4 regions of the Lysinibacillus sp. Ag94 genome follow, and region 2 is predicted to be linked to each of the others. Evidence: riboswitches for the same ligand, from Rfam matches in the RefSeq annotation. Region 2 holds a riboswitch; each other region holds the start of a gene.
What was found. A riboswitch is a leader RNA that binds a small molecule or an ion and turns the genes downstream of it on or off. The one in region 2 is predicted to bind thiamine pyrophosphate.

Region 1 (4,256 bases), 400 kb from region 2:
AGCATATTCCAGAAAATCTTACGACGCTACAAGCATTGCAACAGGCCATCGCTCATATAGGATCACAAAAGCTTGCATTACAAACTGCGTGGAATAATAGCCAGCAAAATTTGCAATCTGCCAAGGAAGCCGCACATAATGCTAGAATGACCGCAGAAATAGCGAAACAGGCTTTTCAGGAATTAAAGCTGAAAATGGATGAAAAACGCGAGCAATTTTCAGTGAGTATGAAGGAAGCAGGGTTTGAAAGCTATGATGAATTTGCTGCTGGGAAGCGGAGCGCGTTGCAAATAGAAGCTTTACGGAAATCTTGCCATGAATATGCACTACAAATCCACACATTACAAGTACAAATTACTGAGGGGGAGAAGCATCTTAAAGGGCAAGAGAAGCAAGATTTAACGACCATGGAAGAAAAGTTAGAGATGCTTCGTGTCACATATGAGGAAGCTTTTAAAGTATTGCAACAAATGGAAGGATTTGCAAAGGCTTGTGCAAACTTTATCAAAAAGGTTGAGGAGACCGAACAGGAGATTCATTTACTTGAGAAAGAAGCGGGGCGAGTAAAGGAGCTCTATGCAATGTTAAATGGACAGAATGTGAAAAAGCTGTCTTTTGAGCGTTATATTCAAATCAATTATTTAGATAAAATTACAGAGGCGGCAAATGTTCGACTTTATCATTTATCCAACGGTCAATTTGAGCTACGACGTTCAGATCGTTTAGAAAAGCATGCCAAGCAAAGTGGGCTGGGACTCGATGTGTATGATGCTTATACAGATCAATTACGAGATGTCAAAACATTATCAGGGGGAGAAAAGTTTAATGCGTCTTTAAGTCTTGCCCTTGGGATGGCAGATGTCATTCAAAGCTTTCAAGGTAATATCCGTATTGAAACGATGTTTATTGATGAGGGCTTCGGTTCTCTCGATGAAGAAGCATTAAATAAGGCGATTGATACGCTTATTGACTTACAAGATTCCGGACGTATGATTGGCGTCATTTCTCACGTTGCGGAGTTAAAAGCTACAATGCCTGCTGTGTTGCATGTTGAAAAAGCAATGAACGGTCATAGTCAAACATATTTTGAAGTAAAATAACAAAGAGGCGTATCTCCGTTTGTTGGAAATACGCCTTGTTGTTATTTTTTTTTAGTTACGTTAGGATTTGTTCCTTTTTTTGCAGCGATTACTTTTTTGACAATGGGGATGACGATAGGTGCTAATTTTACAGCGGTTTTAACAACTTTAGATACTTTCACAAAATAACAGCTCCTTAAGTACTATGTGTTCAAGGAGAGGTTAAGATGAAACTTATCGGACCACCCGAACAGCTTGAATAATATTCCAAATAACGACTCCTAATGAAACGAGAATATAAATTGCGAATGAAACAAACCAAATGATAAGAAAATTATTACTATCTGAATTTAGATCAAAATTAGTGTTGAATGATAAAGTTGAGAAAATAAAGACTGCAAAGAAAATTATACCGAATGCGACTGGGATTAAATGTGATATTAGTGCTCGAATAGAGTGCCTCTTTACGTCGCTATCTTTTGTCACAAAGTAAACGACTAATGGCACAATAAAGGGTGCAAATAAAATACTGAGATAACTAAAGGCAGATAATATTTTTTGGTTCTCCATAGTAGTACCTCCTTTTTTAATATTTACGCATGAAAAACGTTAAAGTTTCAAAAAAAATGTGGAAGAGGTTGTAATCATAACAGTGTTTGCGTACAATGAGGTTGTTCAATCAAATTAAGATGTACGACCACAAGGGGAGCTGATGATGTCAGCTGAGACTGGGCACGTAATGCCTTGACTCTTCGAACCTGTAAGTTAACACTTGCGTAGGGATTGTGGATAGAAACCGACACTTTTACGATGTGAGGCTCTGTCCTGGCATCGTTTTTTATCTTTTTAATGTCGGATAGGGACATATTTGCCAACTGATTTCTATTCCTGCTCTTGTATCCTACATCGGAACAAAGGAGAGAATATTTATGGACAATAAAAAACTGTTAATGCTTGTGGAGATTGCAATATTCGCAGCGATTGGCCTTGTGCTCGATCAGGTTTCCTTTAAAGTATGGGCACAAGGCGGCTCTGTTAGTCTAGTGATGGTACCAATAATTTTAATAGCATTCCGCTGGGGCCTTATTCCAGGCATGACAACCGGTTTACTCATTGGTGTAATGCAAACAATGTTTGGTGCTACAATTGTGCATTGGCTACAAGGAATACTTGATTATGGTGTTGCCTTTACAGTAGTTGGCTTAGCGGCCGTTGTACGTCGACCGGTGCTTGAGGCTGCAAAAAATTTAAACAAAAAGAAAATGGCGCTTTATATTATTTCAGGAACTGTATTAGCAGGTTTTTTACGCTATGCAGCACATACCATTGGTGGCGCTGTATTTTTCGCAGAGTATGCAGGCGATCAAAATGCGTGGATTTATTCAATCATCTATAATGGAACATATATGCTACCAGCAACAATTTTAACAGCAATTGCCGGTGTTCTGCTATTTACGGCAGCACCTCAATTAATGCAACGAAAATCATAATGATTAAGCCCTTCACATGAGTGAAGGGTTTTTGTTTTGGCTGTTTTCGAAAAGATTGTTGCTATTCAACGAACGGGCAGGTTAGTTCAATAGTGTTGGTTAACTTGTGTTCAACTACAATAAGAAATTCATATTAAAACATCGGAATTGTGGTTAATTTAAGAACTATTGGAATATAAACCTATTTTGTGTAAACTTAAACATAAGAGGTGAATTCATAAAATGGAGGAATGTAAATAATGCAACCCATACTTTTATTTCGATCTGTCGGAGGATTCGCAAGTGTTATATCTGGTTTATTCTTAGGAATCGGACATTTGATTAACCTATTAGGGGAAGCAGATAATGGAACTGTTTTTGGGCAAAGCTTAGTTTTATTTGGTCACTTAGGTCTTAGCTTTGCTTTTATAGGATTATTTGAAGCGCAGGGTAAAAAAAATGGGCTGTTGGGTAATCTAGGAATGTTGTTGGGTCTGATTGGTACTACTTGTGTAACAGCAGTTGTATTTGTAGAAATAGCAGGTGTTTCTGGGGTGAATGTAAAGCCTATTTTTGATGAAGGCGTTTCAGGCATTATATATTCAGTTGGACCATTGTTTTTCGTTTTAGGTATGATTCTATTTGGAATTTCAGTGATGAAAGAAGGCATTCTTCCTCGTATGGGTGGATTGTGCTTAATAGTAGGAACACTCGTTTTTGCTTTGGCTACTTTGATACCAAATGCCGAAGGAATCATCACTGTCATTGGAGGAGCAATTACAGGTATAGGATTTGTATTGCTAGGAGGATATTTACTTTCGGCTAATGGTAAAAGAGAACTAAACAATCAAACAAAAATGAGCGCGATTGTTTAATAAGCGTCGCTGTTCTTGTTCAACTAACGGGGTGCTTTAGTGAAATAAGGAGTACAAAAATAATCAAACTTTATTAAAAATCTAATACTAAATAAAAAAGGTTAAACTCCATTTTGATTTATATTTTTTAGAATGGAGTTTGTTTAAATTAGCTATTTAAAAAATCTGATTTCTAATCAAGCATTACTCAATAATAGAAAGGCTTAGGAGTTGTTCCTAAGCTTTTTTGAGGTTTTAAATGAAAGAAATTTTATGAATATAGCATTGGTTTTATGTAGTCAAAAAGATTCTTTTGTTAGCGTTTGGTACTCCAAATGTAGGAAACAAAGAATCTTTTTAAGTTGTTTAATTCTTATTGAACTACGGAGCAGGTTAATTGAATAGCATTGTTTAACTTGTGTTCAACAATCGGGCCAGATTGTTTTATCGGAATAACACAGTATAATAATTTTAGAAATAACTATTGGAAAATGAGAGCAAAAGAACATTTAGAAGGGGAAAAAAAATGTATAACAAGATTTTTTCAATCATTTCTACATATGAAAAAGATGGAGATTTTATGGGTGGTGTAAATGAAGAGACGATTCGAGAAGCAGAGCAAATGCTAAACGTTACATTCCCAAAGAGTTATCATTGGTTTTTAAAACAATATGGTAGTGGGGGGCTTCAAGGAATATATACATATGGTTGTAGGACACCAGCCGCGGATTCTGCCGTTGTTTACCACACGAAATTGTATAGAGAGGAGTATGACCTACCATTACAGTATATTGTTTTAGAAGATATCGATGGTTCGGTGAGATGCCTAGATACTAATCAAATGAACGATGGCG
Region 2 (4,256 bases):
ATACTTATTGCAATAATATGCTTAGCACCTTAACATGGGGTTGACTTTTAACTAGTCCAATCCACTTATAAACAAGTTACACATTTTAACAAATAACATTCCCAAATTTCGGTAACTGACCAATACTATGCAAAAGCTTTAACCAATCCAACTTATTCAACCTATACTACATTATCTTCTATTAAAAAAAAATCAAAGTTCATAAAAAAAGCAGGAACTTTGATTTTCGACATTATTTCCTAGGAAATTAACGATGATTACTATATTGGATTTTTTCTTGCTCACGTAATTCGACACGGCGAATTTTGCCTGATGTAGTCTTTGGTAGCTCAGTAACAAACTCAATAGCACGAGGATATTTATAAGGAGCTGTTAAAGTTTTTACATGGCTTTGTAGTTTTTTTATAAGCGTTTCATCACCCACTACTCCATCAGTCAGCACAACAAATGCCTTCACGACATTTCCACGAATTTCATCGGGACTCGCAACTACGGCCGTTTCTTTTACTGCTGAATGCTTCAATAACGCGTCTTCTACCTCAAATGGACCTATCGTATACCCAGACGAAATAATGACATCATCCCCACGTCCTTCAAACCAAAAATAGCCATCTTCATCTTTATATGCACGATCTCCTGTAATATACCATTCACCCCTAAATTGTAAATTTGTACGTTCGGGATCGTTTAAATATTTCTTAAATAACGCGGGTGATTCACAGTGCACAGCAATATCTCCTACTTCTCCAATTACAGTAGGATTTCCAAAATCATTAATAATTTCAACCGTATTACCTGGGGTAGGTCTGCCCATTGAGCCCATTCTAGCCTCCATCCCTACCATTGTTCCAACAAGTAGTGTATTCTCTGTTTGTCCATAACCATCTCGTACTTGTACATTGAAGACGTCGGAAAATACTTTTATCACTTCACTATTTAAAGGTTCACCGGCTGACACTGCCTGACGTATCGTACTTAAATTGAAGTCTTGCAAATTTTCAAGACCTGCCATAAATCTGTATTCTGTCGGTGTGCAACATAGAATATTAATATTGAATTTCTCAAGCAATGAAAGGTAGGTTGCCGCATCGAAGTGACCTTTGTAAACAAATGCTGTCGCACCACTTCCTAAAGTAGCAAGGAACGGACTCCATATCCATTTTTGCCAACCTGGTGCTGCGGTAGCCCAAACAATGTCATCTTCTTGTACACCTAACCAATTTGGTGCAGTAGTTCGCAAATGCGCATAACCCCAGCTATGTGTATGAACCGCTGCCTTTGGATTGCCGGTTGTACCACTCGTATAAGCTAAAAATGCAATGTCTGTACTCTTAGTCGGTGTAGAACTTATGTAAGTCGTCGGTTGATTTTGCATTTTTTCAAGCAATGGCTGCCAAGGTTCCTGTGCATGACCAATGACAAACTGCTGTATTTCTTGTAAATTTCCAACATTATCGAATTGTTCAATATAAGGTTCAAATGCAACAACGCCTTTTGCATTGGCATGATTGATTCGATATTCAATATCCTTCGTTCTTAGCATTTCTGAGCTAGGTATAATCGTTAAGCCTGCCTTTAAGGCAGCAATATAAACGATATACGCTTCAACTGATCTTGGCACCATAACCAAAATAACGTCACCTTTTTTTAAACCTTGAGTTGTAAATACATGTGCTGCCTGGTTTGCCTTTTCAAGTAAAGCTCGATATGTTAAGTATTGAATTTCCTCATCTTCGTTATAAACTAATAATGCATTTTTAGTAGAATCCTGTGCATATTTTTCAATTTCATCTGAAATGTTATACCATTCTGGTGCGATTAAATCTTCTCTTTTCATGGCAAATGCCCCCTTTTGTACGCTCATTATAAAACTCAATTTTTATCATTTTCAATGGAATTCACTCCAATTCATTAAAGTCGTGACAACTATCATGCTCTGCTATATGGCATCAGTCACGTATTGGTACTATCAATTTTGACATAGCATTAGTGCTGTTTTCGCGAAGAAAAAATAACCTATTGAACACGAATGAATAATATGATACATTTTGGTCAACTAAAAGCATGATTGCAGGGGGACTCAATTAGAGTTGAGAAGGTAAAACCTGACCCTTTGAACCTGTTAGTTAATACTGACGTAGGGAGCAATTCACATCTATTTACTGATGAAAGGCTCTTTTACGTGTTTTTTTCTACACGAAAAAGAGCCTTTTTTGCACGCTTACGTCCATCCAACAAGGAGGACTAAAAATGTTATTTCATACTATCCGTAAACAAAATCCATTAATTCATTGCATTACTAATTATGTTGTAGCTAATTTCCAAGCAAATGGCTTATTAGCTATAGGCGCTTCACCAGTTATGGCAGATGACAGTCATGAAGTTGAAGAAATGGTCGCAATTGCCTCAGGCTTATTAATAAATATCGGTACCCTTAATGAGCGAATGAAAGAATCAATGTTACTTGCAGGAAAAAAAGCAAATGCTCTTGGCATTCCCGTTGTTTTAGATCCTGTTGCTGCAGGTGCAACAACTTACCGGAAACAAACGGTACAACAATTACTCAAGGAAATAAATTTTGCTGCTATTCGTTGTAATGTCGGAGAGCTTGCAGCAATAGCCGATATAGAATGGCAACAAAAAGGCGTAGATAGTGGTAGTGGTTCAATTTCTTTAGAAGTTGAGGCACAAAAAGTAGCTCAGCTTTACAATTGTATTGTTATTGTGACCGGTGAAAAGGATTTTATTACTGATGGCGAACATCAGCAATGGATTACAGGTGGAAATTCACAAATGACAGAAGTCACTGGAACAGGTTGCTTATTGAGTGCCATTTGTTGTGCTTCCTACCTTGTAGGAAATAAGGCATTTGACCAATTAATAGAAACATTATCTCTTTATAAAAAAGTAGCAGAGCAAGCTGCTTCTTCCACTTCATCTATTGGCGATTTTCAAATTGCAGTTTTGAACGAACTACACCGCCTCTCCAAGGGTGGTGAACAATGATGCATATTGTAACGACAATTGCTGGTTCTGATAGCGGTGGCGGCGCAGGAATACAGGCTGATTTAAAAACATTCCAGGAATTAAAGGTATTTGGAACGTCTGTTATTACAGCTTTAACCGCCCAGAATACACTCGGGGTATCGGATGTTTTACCAATTGAAGTTAGTTTTGTCGAAAAACAACTTCAAGCGCTTGTCGAAGATTTTTCAATAAGTGCTATAAAAACTGGAATGCTGTTTTCCTCGGAAATTATTCAATCAATCGCACGGATTTTAACTGCAATAAATTGTCCGCTTATAGTAGATCCTGTCATGATTGCTAAAGGTGGCGAAAGCTTATTACAGCAAGAAGCAATTGAGGCATTACGCAGTTATTTGCTTCCTTTAGCAACAGTGGTCACACCGAACATTCCAGAGGCAGAAACCCTTTCTGGAAGGAAAATCACTTCTTTAACAGATATTAAAGAAGCAGCTAACGTCTTATTACAAATGGGCATTCAATGCGTCATTATTAAAGGTGGTCATTTAGAGGATAAACGTTATGCTACTGATTATGTATTTTTCCAAGATGGTCGGTCATTTTCCATGCAGTCCACTCGTATTGCAACGAAAAACACGCATGGTACAGGCTGTACGTTTTCCGCAGCATTAACTGCTTTTCTTGGTCGTGGACTATCTATAGAAGATGCGATTGTAGAAGCTAAAAAATTTATTCAATTAGCTATAACTCATGATTTATCAATCGGTAATGGACATGGTCCTACAAATCATTTTGCTTATCAAAACTTGAAAAATTCCTGCGAGGTGATCATTCATGAAACGTGACGATCTACAGCTATATTTTATAATGGGTACAAGTAATGTTTTCAAACACGAGCCATTAAACGTTTTAGAGAAAGCACTGCAATCAGGAGTTACGATGTTTCAATATCGCGAAAAAGGACCAAATACATTAACTGGGCAAGCCTATGAAGATTTTGCTCGTAAATGTCAAAAGCTCTGTCAACAATATCATGTTCCGTTTATCGTCAACGATGATATCGAGCTGGCTATAAAGCTTAGAGCAGACGGTGTTCATATTGGGCAAGAGGACTTTCCTGTGTCGATGGTGCGTAATAAAATTGGCAACATGATTTTAGGCGTTTCTGTTCATTCACAAGCTGAATTACAAACTGCTCTACAATATGGTGCTGATTATGTAGGAATTGGTCCGATTTTTTCAACCACTTCTAAAAGTGACGCCAATCCACC
Region 3 (4,256 bases), 1.6 Mb from region 2:
TGCAAAATACCCATATGAATGATGTCATACCATGTACCATCTCTAAATAGACTTTGTCTACTGCTTCCTTCCTGATGAAACCCTATCTTGTTGTACAAACTAATAGCTTTATCATTAAATGAAAATACTTTCAGGTAAACTCGATGGAGATTCATTTCGTAAAAAGCATAATCCAGTAGTAATTTCAATCCCTCTGAACCATATCCTTTTCCCCAATATTCCTTTTCACCGATGTCAATAATACATTCAGCATTTCTATTTTTATAATCAATGTTGATTAATGCAACAATGCCAATTGGTGATTCCTTTCCTTTTTCAACCATAATATAGCTTTTCCCTGCATGAGTGCCCAAAATAACATGATCTACAAAATCTTTCGTTTCTTCCATCGGATAAACATCTAAAGATGGATTCGTGGAATGCATAACTTCCACATCATTTCTCCATTTGTGATATAGTTCTGTATCTTCTTTGGTCATTTTTCTTAGTCTCACCCTAGATGATTCAAATAACATAATATTCACTCCTCGTATGTTTCGGATTTTGGATTGATTAATTTTTCTAAAGAGAACAGTAAGACGGATAATTGATCCTTTACTTTTGTTTGTTCATGTCCCAGTTGAAATGTGTCCAACATTAAACCGTTAATAAATGATAGGATATATCTCGCAATTGAATCAGTAGATTGTTGAGGTCTAAATTCTCCTTTACGCATACCTTCTTTTAATACTTTTTCTATTGCTTCAGTAGTTCGATTATAGCGTTCAGAAATGTAAGGGAAATTATCTTTATTATTTACGTATTTATATGATAAAAAGAATTCCGCCTTTGCAAAGACCAATGTTTGGTCAATTGCCTCAATATAAATTTGCTGTTCTTCAATCCAGCTTTTTAATTGTGGCCAAAGTAGGCCTTCATCAGATGGCACAAAATATTGAATGTCTTTCTGGTCATCATATTTTAAAACTTCGATAAAAACATGATTAATATTATTGAAATAGCTATACAATGCACCTCTGGATATTCCAGCTTTGTCCATAATATCTTGCATAGTTGTGTGAACAAAACCTTTCTCGATAAACACCTTCTTAGCCGCTTCTATCAGTTCTTTCTCTCGTTCTTTTTTATATTCTTCACTAACTTTTGGAGCCATAAGCCACCTCCTTAATGAGTGACAAAATGCACCTAAAAAACTATACACTATTGTCGTTTATATGTCAGATTATACCGACACTAGTGTATAGTTTCAACCTTTTATATTCATAACATGGGCGATGTCTTAAAAAATTCATATTCTACTATATACGAATGTGATGAGTCAGCATTTAAGAAAGCAATCCGACTAAGTATTTCACAAGTAGAGGAAAAGAAAATAGAACTTGGTATTCAACAATTAGCAGCTTGTATAATCGAAATGTATAAGAAAACTAAAGATTATCCAATATCATTTAAGCCTTATCTTAAAAGAGCGGATAGAATAGACTGACACTCTTATTATTTAGAGAAATATCCCGTAGATGTTAGATATAATAACTACTACGGGGTGTTTATACTACTTTCAATTAAGTTCGTGGCAACCATGACTTTTTCCATCTGAATGAAAATGAATTAGAAATATTAATATTTGGGACTGCTAGAAATCTATATAGTTGCCAAGTATTCGTTATATCTTTTATTAATTCTCTCCGAACAGATAAACCTATTTCAGCTAATCTGTATAATTTCAAAGCATTTTAAACAATCCTGTTTTTTATTTTGCTCAATTAAGAATTCTAACAGTAGAAACATATACTGTTCATTGAATTCATCTAGCTCTAGCAACTTTTGTAAGCAATTATATTTCAAAAGAGAATTAACAAAATTTGTACTTACAACATACTCTTCAAGCGCATGCAATACTCTTTGCTTTAAGCGGAGTCTTATTTGAATAGCCCATGAATATTCTTCCCCCATAGCAATTTAGTTATTGCTGAATTGACGTCTCATATTGATTCTCCCATTCTGTAAATTCATTTTTCCCCCAGCCAAATAAATGGAACCCCTAGTAATCTATTCATAATGATTGACATCTTCATGAATAGTGCTAATATTGGAAATAAATTAAATAAAATAAATAACTTATCCGCTAGGGGTGCCTTTGTAAAGGCTGAGATTGAAGTGTAACTTCGGGACTCTATGAACCTGACCTGGTTAATGCCAGCGTAGGGAAGTGGTATACGGAAATTTGTCCTTTTCATCTCCAGCCACTTTCTTTACCAAAAAGAAAGTGGCTTTTTTGCATCCTACATTTGAAAGGCGGGTAAGTCTTAAAGAGGTGACCCCCATTACTCTATTATCAAAAGCGATTCATCTCATTTCTAATGGAAAAATGCCAATGGAACAACTAAGTGAAATTTTAGCAGACATCCATCCATATGCCGACGCTATCCATTTGCGTGAAAAACAAATGACGGCAAAAGAATTATATGAAGCAGTCAACCTGCTTTCCCGAGTTGGCGTTCCGTTATCCAAAATAATCATTAATGACCGGGTAGACGTTGCCGTTATTACAGGTGTGGAAGGAGTCCAACTAGCCTATCATAGTTTGAATGCATCTATGATTAAAGCCAACTTTCCTCAATTGACGGTTGGCTGTTCCATTCACTCGGTCGAAGAAGGAAAAAAGGTTCAACGCTTGGGAGCCGACTATGTGATATATGGTCATATTTTTTCTACCCAATCAAAGCCAGGATTGGAACCAAGGGGTTTAGAGGAATTAAAAAAGCTTACTGGTTCACTAGATATTCCTGTTATTGCAATCGGCGGTATTGCTCCTGAAAATACTAAACAGGTAATAAACAGCGGGGCCGACGGTATTGCTGTGATGTCAGGCGTTTTAAACGCCGATGATCCTCTATCTGCAATAAAAAGCTATCAAAAAGAAGTTAAAATGGAGATGTGTTGAGTGAAAAATACATTTGATGTTGCCATTATCGGGGGAGGAATTAATGGCTCTTCCATTGCCTATCAACTTTCTAAACTAGGAAAAAAAGTCGTCATTCTTGAAAAAGGAACTTTGGCCAATGAAGCCTCCAGTGCAGCAGCAGGTATGCTGGCAGCACAGGCGGAAATGGAACACGACGGTCCATTTTTCCAGTTGGCATTAAAAAGCCAGGCGATGTTCCCCTCCATCACTAACGAATTACTGACATATACGGGGATCGATATCGAATTTGTGAATAAAGGCATGTTAAAAATTGCAGAAACGGAAGAATTAGCTACAGCGTTAAAAAGTCAGGTATTGTTCCAGCAGAACTGGGATTCCGGCATCCAATGGCTCGATGCAACACAAGTAAGAGAAATGGAACCTGCATTAGCACCAACTGTTGCCGGTGCTATGTTCCTTCCAAATGACGGCCATGTGCAGCCTGCAAAATTATCACTTGCCTTCGCAAAAGCTGCAGAGCATTTTGGTACAGAAATCCGCGAAAATACAGAGGTTCTTTCTTTTATCTATGAAAACGGCGTTGTCAAAGGAGTATACACATCAGCGGGAGCCTTCTATTGTGAACAGGTCGTTGTCGCTACCGGCGCCTGGGCTGCCGATTTAATGAAAAATACGGGAATCAACTTGACCGTTTATCCTGTGAAAGGAGAATGTTTTTCTGTAAAGCCGAATAAGCCGATCGTTCACAGGTCGATTTTTTCAGATAAACGCTGTTATTTTGTTCCTAAGCGAAATGGCGAAATTTACATTGGGGCCACAGTCGTGGAAAATACGTTTGATAAACAAGTAACGGCTGGAGGAATTGCTACCTTGATTGAGCAAGCCGTGAAGCTGATTCCCCAGCTGAAAGATGCCCCGTGGGAACGGGTGTGGGCAGGAATTAGGCCGCAGACAGCTGATGGGATTCCCTATATTGGCGAGCATCCTACTATTAGGGGGCTATTTGTAGCTGCCGGACACTATCGAAACGGAATTCTATTAAGCCCGCTTACTGGCAAACTCACAGCCCAGTTGCTTACAGGTCAAGTGGAAGATGAACAGTTTCTTTCTGCGTTTCGCATTGATCGATCTCAAATATCAGTTAGTTAGGAGGACAAATCTTGGAAGTGATACTAAATGGAGAAAATTTGAAGTTGTCAGAGGAAATTGTGTACGTTTCGGACCTGCTCGAATATTACAAACTGCTAGATAAAGTAGTTGTAATTGAGGTAAATGGAGAGATCCTGAACAAAGTTGATCATCAGGAAACCCTGCTCTCTGACCGAGACCG
Region 4 (4,256 bases), 1.2 Mb from region 2:
CAGCCGGGTAAATTGTTCCGCCTAATGACTGCCGAAGAGCAACAACGCCTATTCGAAAATACTGCTAATGATATGGCATCAGTTGAAGAGTTCATCAAACGCCGTCATATCCTTCACTGCTATTTAGCTGATCCAGCATATGGCGAAGGTGTAGCAAAAGCTATGGGCCTTTCATTAGAAGGTATGGATCTTTCAAATCCATACGAAAAACAACCAACAAACGTTTAATTTTCTATTATTATTGATATCCAATCCAACTTTTTTACTCCATGTGAACGACAACTTCACATGGAGCTTTTTTGTATTAATGATAGAACGAGGACTCATCACCATAATGTGTGGTAATCGCTTTTCTGAGGGTATCCGATGAAACGAATAAGGCTTGTGCCTAATTTTGACACAAGCCCGCTTTACTAATTATTGATAAATTTGACTGCCAGCCTGTTTAAATTCCTCTGCTTTCTCCTTCATACCTTTGTGGATTGCTTCAGTCGTATTTAAGTCATTCTCTTTTGCATAATTACGAATATCCTGTGAGATTCTCATACTACAAAACTTAGGTCCACACATTGAACAAAAGTGCGCAGTCTTTGCCCCTTCTGCAGGCAATGTTTCATCATGGTATTCAACTGCACGCTCTGGATCTAACGAAAGATTGAATTGATCGCGCCAGCGGAATTCAAATCGTGCCTTAGATAGCGCATCGTCACGCTGCTGTGCTCCCGGATGCCCTTTCGCTAAATCGGCAGCATGTGCAGCAATTTTATACGTAATAACCCCTACACGAACATCGTCACGATTTGGTAGGCCGAGATGCTCTTTTGGCGTCACATAACAGAGCATTGCCGTACCATACCACCCTATCATTGCAGCACCAATAGCCGATGTAATATGGTCGTAACCAGGGGCAATATCTGTTGTCAACGGTCCTAAAGTATAGAAAGGAGCTTCCTTACACACCTCTAACTGTTTATCCATATTTTCTTTAATAAGATGCATTGGAACATGCCCTGGTCCTTCTACCATCACCTGTACATCATGCTCCCAGGCAATTTTCGTTAATTCCCCTAGTGTTTCTAGCTCCGCAAATTGAGCCTCATCATTCGCATCTGCAATAGAACCAGGACGTAAACCATCACCTAAAGAGAAGGCAACATCATAGGTTTTCATAATTTCGCAGATTTCTTCAAAATGAGTATATAAGAAGCTCTCTTGATGGTGATATAAACACCACTGCGCCATAATCGAGCCTCCTCGAGACACTATGCCTGTTACACGATTAGCCGTTAATGGCACATAGCGTAACAATACCCCTGCATGAATCGTGAAGTAATCAACACCTTGCTCAGCCTGTTCGATTAACGTGTCACGATACACCTCCCACGTTAAATCCTCTGCCACTCCATTTACTTTTTCTAGCGCTTGGTAAATCGGCACCGTTCCCACTGGCACCGCGGCGTTACGAATAATCCATTCACGTGTCGTATGAATATGCTTACCAGTAGATAAATCCATAATGTTATCAGCACCCCAGCGTGTAGCCCACGTCATTTTTTCTACCTCTTCCGCAATAGAAGATGACACCGCGGAATTTCCAATGTTGGCGTTAATTTTCACGTGGAAGTTACGTCCGATAATCATTGGCTCAGCCTCAGGGTGATTAATATTAGAAGGCAAAATAGCACGCCCTGCCGCGATCTCTGAGCGCACAAATTCAGGGTCCATATTTTCACGGATCGCTACAAATTCCATTTCTGGAGTAATAATTCCCTTTCGTGCATAGTGAAGCTGTGTTACATTTCTACCTTTTTTCGCACGTAAAGGCTTTCTTGATAAATTCGGAAAAACATTTTCATTCATTCGTGGATCATCAGCTTTGCGGAATCCGTTATCTTCTGGCTTGATAGTACGACCTTCGTATTCTTCAACGTCACCTCGTTCTTTGATCCATGCACTACGTAAAGCTGGCAATCCTTTCGTAATATCCACCTTATACGCAGGATCAGTGTACGGGCCGCTCGTATCATAAACACGTACTGGTGCATTTTCCTCCTCCCCAAAGCTTCCTGTCGTTGGACTTAGAGCAATTTCACGCATTGGCACTAAAATATCTGGTCGAGAACCTTCTACATAAACTTTTTTACTTCCTTCAAAACTAGACATAATTGTAATATTCTTGTCGCTAACTGTTGTCATAACTACTTCGCTCCCTTTTATATTTTTACAAGGACCGAATCTAGCTCACCCCAATAAAGACAAAAGCCGAATCCAAAAAATTTTGGATCCGGCTAAGAATGTAAAGGTATAGTTATTGCAAATACATTGAGTGCAATAATGGTTAACTTTCCCACGCTGGTATGAGCCAGATCAGGTCCAAAGGGTCAAGAAACCTCTATGCGTTTCCCTCTCAGCCTGACTCATCAGACTCCCCTAGTTAATGCTATTAAGTTTGATGCTAGTGTAGCAGATATTGTTAAGAGATGGAAGCTTCATTTGTTTTTTTTGCTTATCATCATAACGTGTGGTTGATTTCCGTTCCGGCTGGGCGCTTTGTTGCCGCCGCTTCGCTTCGCTGCAGGGTCTCATCTGTGACGCTAATCCCCAAGGAGTCGCCCAGCCTCCACTCCAATCAACTTATATCTTGTTTTAACAAATATAAATCACTAGCTTTTAATTCAGAAAAAAAGCTCCTAACTCCTGAAAAGCTTTCCACCCTATCTTTTTATATGGCACCCAACTGTTAGGTAAACAGCAGTTCCGCTACATAAATCACGATCGTCACTGTAATACAGCTCACAATCGTTGAAAATAAAACTGTTTGTGCAGCAGTTGCCGATTCTACGTCATATTCTAATGCAAGACTAGAACTATTTCGCGATGTCGGGAACGAACTAGCTATAAAAAGTGATTGTGCCACGACACCATCAAGACCAAGCGCAAAAATGATTAGCAATGCCACGGCTGGCCCTATGACTAGTCGTGTAAAACAGCTAATGAATACTATCTTATTGAACATGGATTTGATTTCAAGTTGCGATAGTTGTGCCCCTAAAGTTATTAATGCTACGGCGATAAAGCCATCCGCCACATGGTCTATCGGAATTCTTACAAACTGTGGAATAGTGATCGTAAAATAATTCATTGCAACACCAATAATAAGTGCATGAATAATGGGCATTTTGAGGAAGTCTTTTACAATAGACATGCCCGATTTTGTTGAAGAAATTAAATTGTACAAGCCGTAAGTATAGGTCGTCATATTTTGAAATATAACGAGAATGACCTGAATCGCTACGCCAATCGGCTGAGTCACAAAAATCATTTGTGCAACTGGAATTCCATAGTTACCCGAATTAATTAGGACAACACTATTTTTAAACACCGCAGCCTCTGTTTTTACTAAGCCTAGTCCCTTTGCAAGAAAATGACTAAGCACCATTTGGCTTCCGATAAAAAGTAGAATAAATAACGCAACTTCCCCAAGCACAGACAGCTCTATACTCGTTTCATATATATTCACAAAAACTGCTGCTGGCATGAAGCAATATGTAATAAGTTGAGATAACGCCTTTAAATTAAAGCGAAATTTCTTTTGTAAAACTGCACCAAGCACTAGAAGCACTAAAATTGGAGCCACAATTTTAAAAAAATCATACCGAGATACATCAGCTTGTCCCCCTTCCCTCTCCCATAGTAGTGCTGTTTTTATGCTTGGTCAATGTACTTTAAAGCTAACTCACCACTCATATCAAGGCATTTTTCCTAAATACACTAATCTAATACAGTATCTTTAACAAGATGGTAAAAGTTATCTTTTAGAACGTTATAGCCCTTGAAATGAGCGTGATTTCCGCACCCAACTACCCAATTTCGTACAAAAAAACCTGGCACTTCACTTTCAATTTTCTAAAATAATTAAGGATTTTTAAAAACGAACGATAAAGAAAAGGGACTACATTTCATTTACGTATAATAAATGGTAAAATATACCCTTTATGTACTAAAACAAAGAAATATATGATATATTATCCATTAAATACAATGATCGGAGAGACTAAAATGAAGAATAAAGTATTAACGACTTTTATGGCAACTGCTATTACAGCAACCCTTGTATCGCCAATGTCCACTGCAGATGCCGCTTCAAATAATTCAGCTTTAAACCACTCAATTCAAATGAATGGGCAGGTAGCTGCAGCCAAAACAAAGGGGCAAACTGTTACCATTAACAACGTCACTAAAGAGAAAGTACTTAC

Region 1: linked by a shared signal. The riboswitch ahead of thiT (energy-coupled thiamine transporter ThiT) and the one ahead of thiM (hydroxyethylthiazole kinase) in region 2 are both predicted to bind thiamine pyrophosphate.
Region 3: linked by a shared signal. The riboswitch ahead of tenI (thiazole tautomerase TenI) and the one ahead of thiM (hydroxyethylthiazole kinase) in region 2 are both predicted to bind thiamine pyrophosphate.
Region 4: linked by a shared signal. The riboswitch ahead of thiC (phosphomethylpyrimidine synthase ThiC) and the one ahead of thiM (hydroxyethylthiazole kinase) in region 2 are both predicted to bind thiamine pyrophosphate.

Annotation. Positions count from the first base shown of each region.
Region 1 covers NZ_CP096780.1:4,015,820-4,020,075, reverse strand. The annotation lists gene MY533_RS18980 (SbcC/MukB-like Walker B domain-containing protein) at 1-1,100, shown strand, start outside; gene MY533_RS18975 (magnetosome magnetite crystal formation protein family) at 1,314-1,649, opposite strand; TPP riboswitch at 1,772-1,880, shown strand; gene thiT (energy-coupled thiamine transporter ThiT) at 2,009-2,569, shown strand; gene MY533_RS18965 (hypothetical protein) at 2,809-3,423, shown strand; gene MY533_RS18960 (SMI1/KNR4 family protein) at 3,929-4,256, shown strand, end outside.
Region 2 covers NZ_CP096780.1:3,619,838-3,624,093, forward strand. The annotation lists gene mbcS (acyl-CoA synthetase MbcS) at 248-1,837, opposite strand; TPP riboswitch at 2,063-2,161, shown strand; gene thiM (hydroxyethylthiazole kinase) at 2,251-3,006, shown strand; gene thiD (bifunctional hydroxymethylpyrimidine kinase/phosphomethylpyrimidine kinase) at 3,006-3,830, shown strand; gene thiE (thiamine phosphate synthase) at 3,820-4,256, shown strand, end outside.
Region 3 covers NZ_CP096780.1:2,020,255-2,024,510, reverse strand. The annotation lists gene MY533_RS09215 (GNAT family N-acetyltransferase) at 1-515, opposite strand, end outside; gene MY533_RS09210 (TetR/AcrR family transcriptional regulator) at 521-1,153, opposite strand; TPP riboswitch at 2,118-2,225, shown strand; gene tenI (thiazole tautomerase TenI) at 2,225-2,944, shown strand; gene thiO (glycine oxidase ThiO) at 2,945-4,075, shown strand; gene thiS (sulfur carrier protein ThiS) at 4,093-4,256, shown strand, end outside.
Region 4 covers NZ_CP096780.1:181,509-185,764, reverse strand. The annotation lists gene MY533_RS00860 (catalase) at 1-228, shown strand, start outside; gene thiC (phosphomethylpyrimidine synthase ThiC) at 418-2,196, opposite strand; TPP riboswitch at 2,328-2,442, opposite strand; partial or broken gene MY533_RS00850 (AEC family transporter) at 2,741-3,669, opposite strand; gene MY533_RS00845 (S-layer protein) at 4,060-4,256, shown strand, end outside.